DNA from 3 places in the Pseudomonas sp. AK106 genome. Region 3 is predicted to be linked to each of the others. Evidence: predicted binding sites of a transcription regulator. Region 3 holds the regulator's gene; each other region holds the start of a gene.

Region 1 (4,387 bases), 2.5 Mb from region 3:
CCACCGGCAGGGAGCCGAACCAGGCGGCAACGTCACCCTGAACTTTCGGTTGCAGCGACCAGTTCATCCATTTGTAGGCACAGTTCGGGTGTTTGGCTTCGGCGTGCAACATCGTCGTGTCGGCCCAGCCGGTGGCGCCTTCCTGGGGGATGGTCGAGGCCACGGGCTGTTTCTCGGCAACCAGCCCGTTGACCATGTAGCCCCACGAACTCGACGCCGCCACGCCTTCGTTTTTCACGTCGCTCATCTGCACCGTCGCGTCATGCCAGTAGCGATGAACCAGCGGCTGCTGGGCGCGTAGCAGATCGAGCACGGCCTTGTACTGGATCTCGGTGAGCTGATAGGGATCGACGATGTTCAGTTCCGGCTTGGCCGTCTTTAAATACAGCGCGGCGTCGGCGATGTAGATCGGCCCGTCGTAGGCCTGGACCCGGCCCTTGTTCGGCTTGCCATCGGGCAAATCCTGCGGCTCGAACACCACGCTCCAGCTCACCGGCGGCGTCTTGAACACGTTGGTGCTGTACATCAGCACGTTCGGGCCCCACTGGTACGGCGTGCCGTACGTTTTGTTTTCAACCGTGTACCACGGACCATCTTTCAGGCGCGGGTCGAGGGTTTTCCAGTTCGGGATCAGCGTGGGGTCGATGGGCTGCACGCGCTTGCCGGCGATCAGCCGCAACGACGCGTCGCCCGACGCAGTGACCAGGTCATAGCCGCCCTTGGTCATCAGGCTGACCATCTCGTCGGAGGTTGCAGCGGTCTTGACGTTGACCTTGCAGCCGGTCTCCTGCTCGAAGCCGGTCACCCAGTCGTAGGCCTTGTCGCTTTCGCCTCGCTCGATGTAACCCGGCCACGCCACGATATCCAGCTGCCCCTCGCCATCGCCCACCGCCGTGAGTGCTTCAGCGGCCTGCACCGCGCCGCTGGTGAATAGTGCGGTAATCACGGCGCTCAGAATCGCGGTCTTGTGCACGGACATGGTGGGTTTGCCTCATGGTGGTGGTTTGGGCAGAGATCGGTGGTGCAGAGCGTAGTGCCCCGTTCGATCCCCGACAAACTTCACGCAGCAAATACCGAGCCCATTCCTGCAGGCGGATGCGATTGAGTGAAAACCCGTCCTGACTCTGGACGCTCAGTCGCCGCAACATTCAGAAGCAAACCCGCCCGACGTGCGTCGGTGCCTTCGCCTTAACCTGCGGGTCGAATCGTCTGTCCCCATTTCTGAAGGTGAAGTCATGAACACGCGCGGTTTACTTGATCAATTGTTGAAATCCGGTCAGGACCTGCTGCAAAACAAGGCCGGCGCTCACGACAAGAGCGGCAAAAGCGGGCAAAACGGGCAGGGCGGGCTTGGCGATCTGCTTGGCAAGGTCGGCGGCAGCGGTCTGGGAGGCAAGCTGGGCGGCAGCCTTGGCGGGCTGCTCTCCGGTGCTGGCGGCGGTGCGTTGGCGGCGGGCGCGATGGGCTTGCTGATGGGCAACAAAGGCGCACGCAAAATGGGCGGCAAAGCGCTGACCTACGGCGGGCTCGCAGCGTTGGGCGTGCTGGCGTACAAGGCCTATGGCAACTGGCAGGCGAGTCAGGGGGTGGCGCAACCGGTTGAGCCGCAAACCGTTGACCGCGTGCCACCGGCCCAGGTTGAACAGCACAGCGAGGCCATCCTGCGGGCGCTGGTGGCCGCGGCCAAGGCTGACGGCCACGTCGACGACCGTGAACGCGAACTCATCGAAGGCGAGTTCACCCGCATCACCGGCGACAATGAACTGCAGCAGTGGCTCCATGCCGAGCTGAACAAACCACTGGACCCTGTCGATGTCGCCCGTGCGGCGCAAACCCCGGAAATCGCTGCCGAGATGTACCTGGCCAGCGTAATGATGGTCGACGAAGAGCACTTCATGGAGCGCGCTTACCTGGACGAACTCGCCAAGCAACTGAAACTCGATCCGGCGTTGAAGACCGAGCTTGAGCAGCAGGTGCGTCAGGCCCAGCCGTAAACCGTCATTCCGCCCTGCGATCCGGCACGGATACGACGGCCAATAGCCGCAAACCTGTTGGGTCAGGCCCCACAATCACTGGGGCCTGACCCGCATTCTTATTCCTCGCTACAGAAGTCCCGCCCAGACATCCGCCCGCGGCGCATTCGTACCATCAAGCAACGCCACATCGAGCCGATAGCGTGTAAGACATTTCCGATATGGCTGTGTGTTATGGCGTTTTCCTCGTCAGAAACACCCCAAGTGTCGGTAAGGCACTAGGCTATACTCCCGCTCGCTTTGGACCGTCTGTCGGTCCGCTTCTTGAACCCGGTCATGCCGGCGTTGAACCCTTGAGGGCTGACTGTGAAGAACTGGACGTTGCGTCAACGGATTTTGGCGAGCTTCGCTGTCATCATCGCCATCATGCTGTTGATGGTGGTTGCGGCATTCAATCGCTTGTTGGTGATCGAGAGCAGTGGCGATGCCGTACGGCTGGACGCGCTGCCCGGCGTTTTTTACAGCAGCACCGTGCGCGGCGCCTGGGTTGAAAGCTACGTAGCCACTCAGCATTTACTCAGTGAGGGCGCCGGACGCGACCTCACCAGCGCTGAAGAAGACCAGTACAAAGACTTCGAAGACCGCCTGCAGGCGCAGATCGTCAATTACCAGAAAAGCATCTTCGACGAATCCGATCGCAATGACTTCGCCCAGTTTCTGCAGTTGCGCGAGCGCTATCAGCTAGTGCTCAACGGTGTGCTAGCGGCCTATCAGGGCGATAACTATGCGCTGTCCCAACGGATGTTTGCCGAGCAACTCACGCCCGCATGGTTTGAGGGTCGCAAGGAACTCAATGCACTCGGCGCCAAGAACAAGGTGGTCGCCGACAAGGCGTCCGACGCCATCCAGGCCGCAGTTTCCAGCGCCAAGATCACCCTCGGCATCTCGCTGATCATCGCTCTGCTGGCAGCAGCTGCGTGCGGCCTGTTGCTGATGCGCGCAATTCTGGCGCCGATGAACCGCATCGTGCAGATCCTCGACATCATGCGCACTGGCGACCTGAGCACGCGGCTGGCACTGGACCGCAACGATGAGTTCGGATCGGTGCAAACCGGCTTTAACGACATGGTCGCCGAGCTCGCCGCACTGGTGTCCCAGGCCCAGCGCTCGTCGATTCAGGTGACCACCTCGGTGACCGAGATCGCCGCGACCTCCAAACAGCAACAAGCCACGGCCACCGAGACCGCTGCGACCACCACGGAAATCGGCGCGACGTCGCGGGAAATTGCCGCAACATCCCGGGATCTGGTGCGCACCATGACCGAAGTGACCTCGGCGGCGGACCAGGCTTCGATCCTGGCGGGCTCCGGCCAGCAAGGCCTGGCGCGCATGGAAGAAACCATGCACTCGGTCATGGGCGCGGCCGATCTGGTCAACTCCAAGCTGGCGATCCTCAATGAGAAGGCCGGCAACATCAATCAGGTGGTGGTGACCATCGTCAAAGTCGCCGACCAGACCAACCTGCTGTCGCTCAACGCCGCCATCGAAGCCGAAAAAGCCGGCGAATATGGCCGTGGTTTCGCCGTGGTGGCGACCGAGGTCCGGCGCCTGGCCGACCAGACCGCCGTGGCCACCTACGACATCGAGCAGATGGTTCGGGAGATCCAGTCGGCGGTGTCGGCGGGCGTCATGGGCATGGACAAATTCTCCGAAGAAGTGCGTCGCGGCATGTACGAAGTGACTCAGGTCGGCGAGCAGCTTTCGCAGATAATTCATCAGGTGCAGGCCCTCGCGCCGCGTGTCTTGATGGTCAACGAAGGCATGCAGGCCCAGGCCACCGGCGCCGAACAGATCAACCAGGCGCTGGTGCAGTTGGGTGACGCCAGCAGCCAGACCGTTGAATCCCTGCGTCAGGCCAGCTTTGCCATTGATGAGCTGAGCCAGGTGGCGGTGGGGCTGCGTAGCGGCGTTTCGCGTTTCAAGGTCTGAGTCAGGCCCATGATCGAGCATTCAGCCAAGCGCAGCGCTGCGGTATTGCCGAAGAGCAAGCTGTTTCTGCTGTTCCGTATCGGTGCGGAACGTTATGCGCTGCAAGCGACAGAAGTCGCCGAAGTGCTGCCACGGCTGGTGCTCAAGCCCATCGCGCAAGCGCCGCACTGGGTCGCCGGTGTATTCGCCCACCGGGGTGCAATCGTCCCTGTCATCGACCTCAGCGCGCTGACCTTCGGCCATCCGTCCCAGCTGCGCACCAGCACGCGGCTGGTGCTGGTGCACTATCGCCTCGGCGGCGATCGTCCCCCGCGTGAGCTGGGGTTGATCCTCGAACAGGCAACCGACACGCTGCGCTGCTCGCCCCATGAATTCAAAGCCTACGGCCTGGACAACGCCCAAGCGCCGTATCTGGGGCCGGTGCG
Region 2 (4,387 bases), 2.1 Mb from region 3:
GGGGCGAGGGCTCGCCGTTTACGCAAGGCGCCGCCTACATGGCTTTCGCGTTCGGCCGAGACCTGATGCTGGCGTTGATCCTGGGCGATGCCATGGGGCTGGTTGAAGCGTCGCGCAGGGGAAGTCTTAACTCATCGCTCAACGCGGTCTACCAAACGGGCGGCACGCTGGGGGGATTGTTGAGTGCCTGGCTCTATGGCTTGAGCACCGGGTACTTTGCGAATGTCGTGGGCGCTTCGCTGGCGTTCGTGGCGTCTGCGGTTTTGCTGCACGGTATCTCGGGGGCGAGGATTCGTTCCTGAGGTCGCCACGGGAGTGTGTACTGCCATTTGTAGTCGGTGAGCCTGAAGCGGGCGCCTGACGCCCGCCCGCAGTGCTTGCATTGCCCCCACGACTATCAGGCGTTTTAAAAAAGAGCGAAAGCGCGTGATTGCATTGCTCTGTGCGCGGAACCGATCGGCCCTCCAGCGCCACACAAGGGCAACCCACTCACCACGCGAACCTCACAGCGATCGCCCCGTGACAACATCCAACACGCCTGCACCTGTGCAAGCGGCCATGAGTGGGCTTGGGGCACTGCCAACCGACCTTTCAGTTTGGAGAAAAAACGTGAAATTACCCGGAATCGGCGCCTCGTCGCCCAAGACGCCTGACATTACCCCCCATGCCTCCAAGCCGGACGCCAAACCGACGCCCGACGCGGGCAAACCGACGAATAGCCCCAATGACTCCGGTAACGGCGGCAGCCGCGCCACCGGTAACTTCAGCAACGTGGCCCAAGGTACCGGGGCTCTGGCCAGCGGCGGCGCGGCCATCTATCGGGCTGACCAAAGCACGCAGAATTCCCAATACGCCGCTCAGTCCCCCACAGGCGCGGTCAACTATGGCGGCCCTGCCGGGAGTGGCGCGCCGGCCGCTTTGCAAAACCAGTCTCTGGCTGAGCTAAGCCCGGGGCTGAGCAACAACGGTGAGGCCTCGAAGCCGTCTTCTCCCTTGATGCAGCTGCTTGATAAGTTAATCGGGGCGCTGTTGCAGCCGTTCGGTGGCGGGGCGAGTGCGCATTCCGCCGGCGATTCTGCCCGCACCCAGACCAAGGACGCCCCTGTGGCGGAGAAAGGCGATGACAAGAACGGACTGGCTTCGGCCGCTGGCGAAGTGGGCAAAGCGCTGTGGATGGTCCCCGGCTTGAGTAACGTCATGACGGGGATCGGTGAGTCTGATGGCAGCGCTGGCGGGATGATCAAAGGCGGGGTCGAAGGCGGGGTGCACACCGCCAAAGGCGCGGCCGAAGGCCTGATCGGCGGTGGCGGCAACCCGGCAGCCATGGCGGCTGGCGCCTATGCCGGCGCCTTGTCAAAAACCGAAGCTGCGCCAGAAGAGGTGCGCAACGTCGCGGGCATGCTCTAAACGATTCCTGCCGCATGTTTCTCTTATGGGGACATGCCTGGCAGGGCCTGAATCAGGGTACTGAGGATCATCTCCGACAACAGAAACCTTGTAAAAACTGGTCTTTGAGATACGCCACCAGAGCAGTGACAGCCCTGGGAATTTGTGGCGAGTAAGGTCGAACCAGATTGATCTCGTCCGAGAACGCCCCCTTGAGTTGCCAGTGCTCAAGTAGTTGAACCAGAGAACCTTCCCCCCAACGCTGCCTGAGCGTTGATGTTGTTGCCGAGCGAAAGCGACAGGTGCAGTCAACCTGAGAAGCCCACGCACAGCGCCTGCGGAGTCCCTGACGTCTAAAAAACGTTTGGCGATATGCACGTTGGCGTCGCGTACCTCTGCGATCAGTTCGCTGCCTGCATCGTCCCCTTCAATAGCAGTGTCTGTGTGGCGGAAGTCCGCGACCCTGCTTATCCCGTCAAAAAGTACCGCTCCGTGCTCGAAAAGGGCAGAGGCGTAGGGTGGACTAAAGCGAATCCATCTCCGCGCGCGTGATGCTGCACGTTTGATGGCAAATAACAGCCGGATTCAAGCTGCGAAGAAAGCTGTCGATAAGAGTGATGTCGGAATGATATCGACCAGATTGTTCACGAAAAAAACTAAAAGCCGGAGCGAAGGATGCTCCACTGTCGAAGTGCACACCTATGTTTAGCAAACTCAGTATTACCCAAAAGCTCTATCTCAGTTTCGCCGCGATCGTGGTGATTCTGGGCATTCTTGTCTTCAGTGCCTATCGTGGTTTTGGTCAGGTCGACAGCGCAATTAACAGCAACGTCCACACGTATCGTGTGTTAAATCAGTCCCAGATGGCCCTTGAACAGTTGATCAATATCGAGACCGGGATGCGCGGCTTCGTGATTACTGGCAAGGACAACTTTCTTGAGCCGCAAATTGCCGGTGAAGCCAAGTTTTCCGATGCGTTGGCAACGCTCAAATCATTGACGATTGATAACGCCGAACAACAGAAACGGCTGGCTTCATTGGCGCAGTTACAAACACGCTGGCTGGACGAAGATGTTCATTCGATCATTGCTCAGCGTCGTCAATTGGCACAAAGCGGCAACTCCGATGATTCGGTTGATCAGCGCATCGACAGTGGCGCGGACAAAGCCAAAATGGATGGCATGCGCGGGATCATTTCAGATATCTCGCAGACGGAAGAAGCCCTGCTGGCACGGCGCACTCAAGAGATGAACGACGCCAAGGATCGCGCGATCACGATCCTGATGGCCGGTGGTCTGATTGCCGCCGTTCTGGCAATCATTCTGGCTTACGCCTTGGGCCGCACGGTCCGTGCCCGCCTGCAGGTGGCTATCGACGCGGCAACCGCAGTCGCCGAGGGCAGACTGGACACGGTAATCGATACCAGTACCAGCGATGAACTGCCGAAGGCGTTTGCTCGTATGCAAGCTCGCTTGCGAGAAATGATCCAGCAGATCAATCAAGCTGCCAGCCAGTTGATCGAGTCCGTACAGAACATCTCAGGGGCGTCGCAGCAGCTTTCCGGCGCGGTGAGCGAACAATCCAACGCAGCATCAGCGATGGCGGCCACGGTTGAAGAGCTGACGGTCAGTATCAATCATGTTTCCAATAACGCGGGTGAGGCCGGTGGACTTGCCAGTCGCTCTGGTCAGCAATCGTTGGATGGATCGGCCGTTATCCAGAACACCCTTACCAGCATGAATGGTATCGCCAAGACCGTGCAGCATGCGTCGACCAAAGTGTCGGAGCTGGGTCAACACTCCGAGCAGATTTCCACCATCGTCAGTGTCATTCAGGGCATCGCAGATCAAACCAATCTGCTTGCCCTCAATGCGGCCATTGAGGCGGCGCGGGCGGGGGAGCAGGGTCGCGGCTTTGCAGTCGTGGCCGACGAGGTGAGGTTGCTGGCGCAGAACACCGGTAAATCCACCAAGGAAATTGCCGGGATGATCGACAAGATCCAGCTCGGCGTCCGCGATACCGTGGAGAGCATGCGCAGCGGCGTGATGGAAGTTAGCCAGGGCGTGGAGATGGCGGAGTCGGCAGGCAAGGCGATTACCGAAATCAGTGAAAGCTCTGGCCAGGTGCTCGTGGTCGTCGAACAGATATCGCTGGCATTGCGTGAGCAAACAGCGGCCAGTCAGGACGTCGCCCGTAACGTCGAGCGATCTGCACAGATGTCCGAGCAGAATAATCTGTCCGTGCAAGACCTTTTGCGCAGCAGCCATGATCTGAATCAGCTGGCGATAGGGCTCAAGCAGGAAGTGGGTCGGTTCCGTCTGTAGGGCTGTCAGAAATGATGTGTTCTTGAAGATGAATGCGGAAGGCTTGCCGGTATGCCGGGCAGAAGAACACTGCCCTGGCGTCCCCCGTGAGCTTCCCGGCTGGTCTATTGGCGGGCTAAGCAGTCGCGCGGGATCCGGGTGAGGTTCGGCTGGGTGCACAACCCGATCTTTACCATGCCGGTTCGAGGTGACTTTTTTCACCCTTAAAGACTCACCCTGAACAGGCCGCCCCAGCGAAGACGCTGGGTGCTGCATGAGCGCTAACCCGTGATGGCCTCATATATTTCTCTTTCGATACATAACAGGCTTGCAACTGGGTATGTATTGTCCGACACTCTCGCTATCGGCTTCGACAATATACAGGCGCCATTGCGGTGACTATCGAAGGTGCATTGGATTAAGTATTTCTATATAGCCCGCGTCGCGACAACGGTATATAAGAAAAGGTCCAAGTCGGCAGACGGGCGGCATGTATTAATCCCGGCACCCCCGGAAACACTGGGGCAAACGCCCATTAAGTTGCTCAAGAAGTTTCCACTCCCAACGAAATAAAAACCCCTAATCGACTGTTCATAACTTCAGAAGTTTCACACTGAATAATTAAACATTCTTTTTGGCCATCTGTGTTTGCAGTCATCCCTATTAGTGTTAATAATCCCGACTGCTCCGGGAAGCAA
Region 3 (4,387 bases):
CGGCGGTTGCACGGCATCGACGGCGAACTGGCCTTTGCCATGCAACTGATCGAGGAGTGATTCGAATTCAGCGTCGGTGATTTCATCGCTGGCCGCAGCGCCCGCCGGTGTAGCGGGAGCCGCTGCGGCAGGTGCGGCTGCCGCAGGGGCAGAGGCAACCGGTGCAGGACCGCCCGCCGCTTGCGCCTTGACGGCGTTCAGCGAATCCAGAAGCTGTTCGAATTCAAGGTCGGTGATGTCTTCGGACGGCGCTTCAGCCACCGGCTCTTCGACCACCGGGGCTGCAGCCACTTCCTCTTGCGAAGCAGGCTCGGCCAGGCGAGCCAGCGCGGCCAGCAATTCAGGTGTGGCGGGGGTAACGCTGGAGCGCTCGCGCACTTGACCGAACATGCTGTTGACGGTGTCGAGTGCTTCAAGGACCACGTCCATGAGCTCCGAGTCGACGCGGCGTTCACCCTTGCGCAGGATGTCGAACACGTTCTCGGCGATATGACAGCATTCAACCAGCTCGTTGAGCTGGAGGAAGCCGGCGCCCCCTTTTACAGTGTGAAAACCGCGAAAAATTGCATTGAGCAGGTCCGCATCGTCCGGCCGGCTTTCCAGCTCGACCAACTGCTCTGACAACAGCTCGAGAATCTCGCCGGCCTCTACCAGAAAATCCTGAAGGATTTCTTCATCGGCGCCGAAGCTCATTGGGGGGTGCTCCTAAAATTAACCGTCAAACCGATCCGGAGGCTGCACTGACGGCCTGCGCGCATTGCTTTCGTCGAAGCATTGGCGCGCGGGTCCAGCAGCCACTTTCACAGAAAACCTGAAGACCGAGACAGAATGACCGAATCAGAATCCGAGGCTGGATAGCAGATCGTCAACATCATCCTGTCCGGATACAACGTCTTCACGTTTATCGGCATGAATCTGCGGACCTTCACCCTTGGAGTGAAGTTTTTCTTGTTCTTTTTGCTGACGGAACATTTCCTGGTCGTGCTCGATGCCCGCGAAGCGGTCCACCTGGCTCGCCATGAGCACCAGCTTGAGCAGATTGCGCTCGACTTCGGTGACCAGCGTGGTCACGCGCTTGATCACCTGACCGGTGAGGTCCTGGTAATCCTGAGCGAGCAGAATGTCGTTCAGGTGCGCGGAGACTTCGGTGGTCTCTTTCTCGCTGCGGGTCAGGAACACATCGACGCGGCGGGCCAGATCACGGAACTCTTCGGCGCTGATTTCGCGGCGCATGAAGCGTCCCCAATCGGCGCTCAACGCCTTGGCGTCGTCACTGAGCCCGTGCATCAACGGCGTGCTCTGCTCCACCAGGTCCATGGTCCGGTTGGCCGCGTTTTCGGTCAGCCTGACCACGTACGACAGCCGCTCGGTGGCGTCGGTGATCTGGGAGACCTCCTCGGCCTGGGGCATGTTCGGGTCGATCTGGAAGTTGACGATCGCGCTGTGCAGCTCGCGCGTCAGTTTGCCGACTTCCTGATACAGGCCGCGGTCGCGGGTCTGGTTAAGCTCATGGATCAGTTGCACGGCGTCGCCGAACTTGCCTTTTTCAAGGCTCGCGACCAGCTCTTGTGCGTGTTTCTTCAGGGTTGACTCAAAGTCACCCATTGTCGAATCTTTGGAATCCATAGCGCCCTCGCAGCGGACATCAGCTATTGACGCGCTCAAATATTTTTTCGATTTTTTCTTTGAGCACTTGCGCGGTGAACGGCTTCACCACGTAGCCGTTCACACCGGCCTGAGCGGCTTCGATGATCTGCTCGCGCTTGGCTTCGGCAGTCACCATCAGCACCGGCAGACTGCGCAGACGCTCGTCGGCACGCACCTGACGCAACAGGTCGATGCCGGACATGCCCGGCATGTTCCAGTCAGTGACGAGGAAGTCAAAAGCGCCGCTTTGCAGCATGGGCAATGCGGTGAGTCCGTCATCTGCTTCGGCCGTGTTGGTGAACCCAAGGTCACGCAACAGGTTTTTTATGATCCGCCGCATCGTTGAGAAGTCATCAACGATGAGGATTTTCATGTTCTTGTCCAATTCGACCTCCAAGCAGTCTTTAACGCGTTCAGCACCTGAACGCGCGTCCAATCAATACCGGCTGTGCCGAACATGAAAAAGGGATTTCAATCGACCGGAACGAGCGCAGCGAAACCGGATCATCTACGACCCGGTTCGACCGACTCCTGCCGTGTCTCTTTTGCTTCCCGCTCACGTCTTGCACAGCCGGTCTTACAAGCAAAACACGCAGGCCTCATGGCCTGCGCCTGATTCACGAACGTGCGCGCCACTCGCCAAGACGACCGCGCAACCGCGCCGCGCATTGACTGTGCAGCTGGCTGACACGCGATTCGCTGACCCCCAGGACCTCACCGATTTCCTTGAGGTTCAGCTCTTCGTCGTAGTACAGCGACAAGACCAGGCGTTCACGTTCGGGCAAGTTGGCGATCGCCTCGGCCAGCGCGGCCTGGAAGCGCTCGTCTTCCAGATCCCGCGACGGTTCGAGGGACTGGCTCGCGCCGTCCTCGTGCAGCCCTTCGTGTTCGCCGTCCTGCAACAGGTCGTCGAAACTGAACAGGCGGCTGCCCAGGGTATCGTTCAAAATCCCGTAGTAATCGTCGAGACTCAATTCAAGTTCGGCAGCAACCTCGTGATCTTTAGCGTCACGGCCGGTTTTTGCTTCGATTGCACGAATCGCGTCGCTGACCATGCGCGTGTTGCGGTGGACCGAGCGCGGTGCCCAGTCCCCCTTGCGCACTTCGTCGAGCATCGCGCCACGGATACGAATACCCGCGTACGTCTCGAAACTGGCCCCTTTGGTGGAGTCGTATTTGGTCGAGACTTCAAGCAAGCCAATCATGCCCGCCTGAATCAAATCCTCGACCTGCACACTGGCCGGCAGACGCGCCAGCAAGTGGTAGGCGATTCGTTTGACCAGCGGTGCATAACGCTCGATCAGCTCATACTGGGAGTCTTTGGACGATTTGCTGTACATGCGATAGCCACTTGCTGTCATGAGACGGGCCCTGCGCTGGTGTGATGCACGAGGCGTTCTACGAAAAATTCCAGGTGACCGCGCGGGTTCGCCGGCAGCGGCCAGGTGTCGACTTTCTGCGCGATGGCCTTGAACGCCAGGGCACATTTGGAACGCGGAAACGCTTCGTACACGGCGCGCTGTTTCTGCACGGCCTTGCGTACGCATTCGTCGTACGGCACGGCGCCTACATACTGCAGGGCCACGTCGAGAAAACGGTCGGTGACTTTCGTCAGCTTGGCGAAGAGGTTGCGCCCTTCCTGCGGGCTCTGGGCCATGTTGGCCAGGACGCGGAAGCGGTTCATGCCGTAATCGCGGTTGAGCAGTTTGATCAGGGCGTAGGCGTCGGTGATCGACGTGGGCTCGTCGCACACCACCAGCAGCACTTCCTGGGCGGCGCGGACAAAGCTCACGACCGACTCGCCGATGCCGGCGGCCGTATCAATGACCAGCACATCGAGGTTGTCGCCGATGTCACTGAAAGCCTGAATCAGCCCGGCATGCTGCGCCGGGGTCAGGTGGACCATGCTCTGGGTGCCCGATGCCGCCGGCACGATGCGTACGCCGCCCGGGCCCTGCAGCAGGACATCGCGCAGCTCGCACCGCCCTTCGATGACGTCAGCCAGGGTGCGCTTGGGGGTCAGACCCAACAATACGTCGACGTTGGCCAGACCCAGATCGGCGTCCAGCAGCATGACGCGACGTCCCAGCTCGGCCAGCGCCAGTGAAAGATTCACTGAAACGTTGGTCTTGCCTACGCCACCTTTGCCACCGGTCACCGCGATAACCTGTACGGGATGCATGCTGCCCATGTTAATTGTTTACCTTGTCTTGCTTAGACCTAAGCCACATGTCGGGCTGCACGTTCAGTGCCTGAACAATGCCTGGCAGACCATCGATGCAGGAAAATTCCACTGTCATTTCTCTACCTAGCCCGCACGCTTGCCGGTGCTGTGATAAAGATCCGCAAACATATCCGCCATCGCTTCCTCGCTAGGCTCTTCCTGCATCTGCACACTCACAGCCCGGCTCACCAATTGGTGCCGACGCGGCAAATGCAGATCATCCGGTATCCGTGGGCCATCCGTGAGATAGGCCACAGGCAGTTCGTGTGTCACGGCCAGGCTGAGCACTTCGCCGAGGCTGGCCGTTTCGTCGAGCTTGGTCAGGATGCACCCGGCCAGGCCGCAACGTTTGTAACTGTGATAAGCCGCTGACAACACCTGCTTCTGGCTGGTTGTTGCCAGCACCAGGTAGTTGCGCGCCTTGATGCCACGGCCGGCGAGGGTTTCCAGTTGCAGACGCAGTGCCGGATCGCTGGCTTGCAGGCCGGCGGTGTCGATCAACACCACGCGCTTGCG

What was found. Region 3 encodes FliA, which starts transcription of late flagellar genes. Its sites were predicted from a motif close to CTAAAGTTTNNNNNNNNNNNGCCGNTAA; they were not measured.
Region 1: M1E04_RS19530 (methyl-accepting chemotaxis protein) is a predicted target of FliA. The motif match lies at 2,148-2,175, and genes of this name have one in related genera.
Region 2: M1E04_RS17550 (methyl-accepting chemotaxis protein) is a predicted target of FliA. The motif match lies at 1,971-1,998, and genes of this name have one in related genera.

Annotation. Positions count from the first base shown of each region.
Region 1 is NZ_CP096426.1:4,421,561-4,425,947, reverse strand. Features, by position in the region: gene ydcS (putative ABC transporter substrate-binding protein YdcS) at 1-979, opposite strand, end outside; gene M1E04_RS19535 (tellurite resistance TerB family protein) at 1,236-1,994, shown strand; gene M1E04_RS19530 (methyl-accepting chemotaxis protein) at 2,340-3,962, shown strand; gene M1E04_RS19525 (chemotaxis protein CheW) at 3,972-4,387, shown strand, end outside.
Region 2 is NZ_CP096426.1:3,978,655-3,983,041, reverse strand. Features, by position in the region: gene M1E04_RS17560 (MFS transporter) at 1-302, shown strand, start outside; gene M1E04_RS17555 (hypothetical protein) at 610-1,407, shown strand; gene M1E04_RS17550 (methyl-accepting chemotaxis protein) at 2,088-3,710, shown strand.
Region 3 is NZ_CP096426.1:1,878,344-1,882,730, reverse strand. Features, by position in the region: gene M1E04_RS08585 (chemotaxis protein CheA) at 1-693, opposite strand, end outside; gene M1E04_RS08580 (protein phosphatase CheZ) at 838-1,626, opposite strand; gene M1E04_RS08575 (chemotaxis response regulator CheY) at 1,646-2,020, opposite strand; gene fliA (RNA polymerase sigma factor FliA) at 2,265-3,008, opposite strand; gene fleN (flagellar synthesis regulator FleN) at 3,005-3,838, opposite strand; gene flhF (flagellar biosynthesis protein FlhF) at 3,956-4,387, opposite strand, start outside.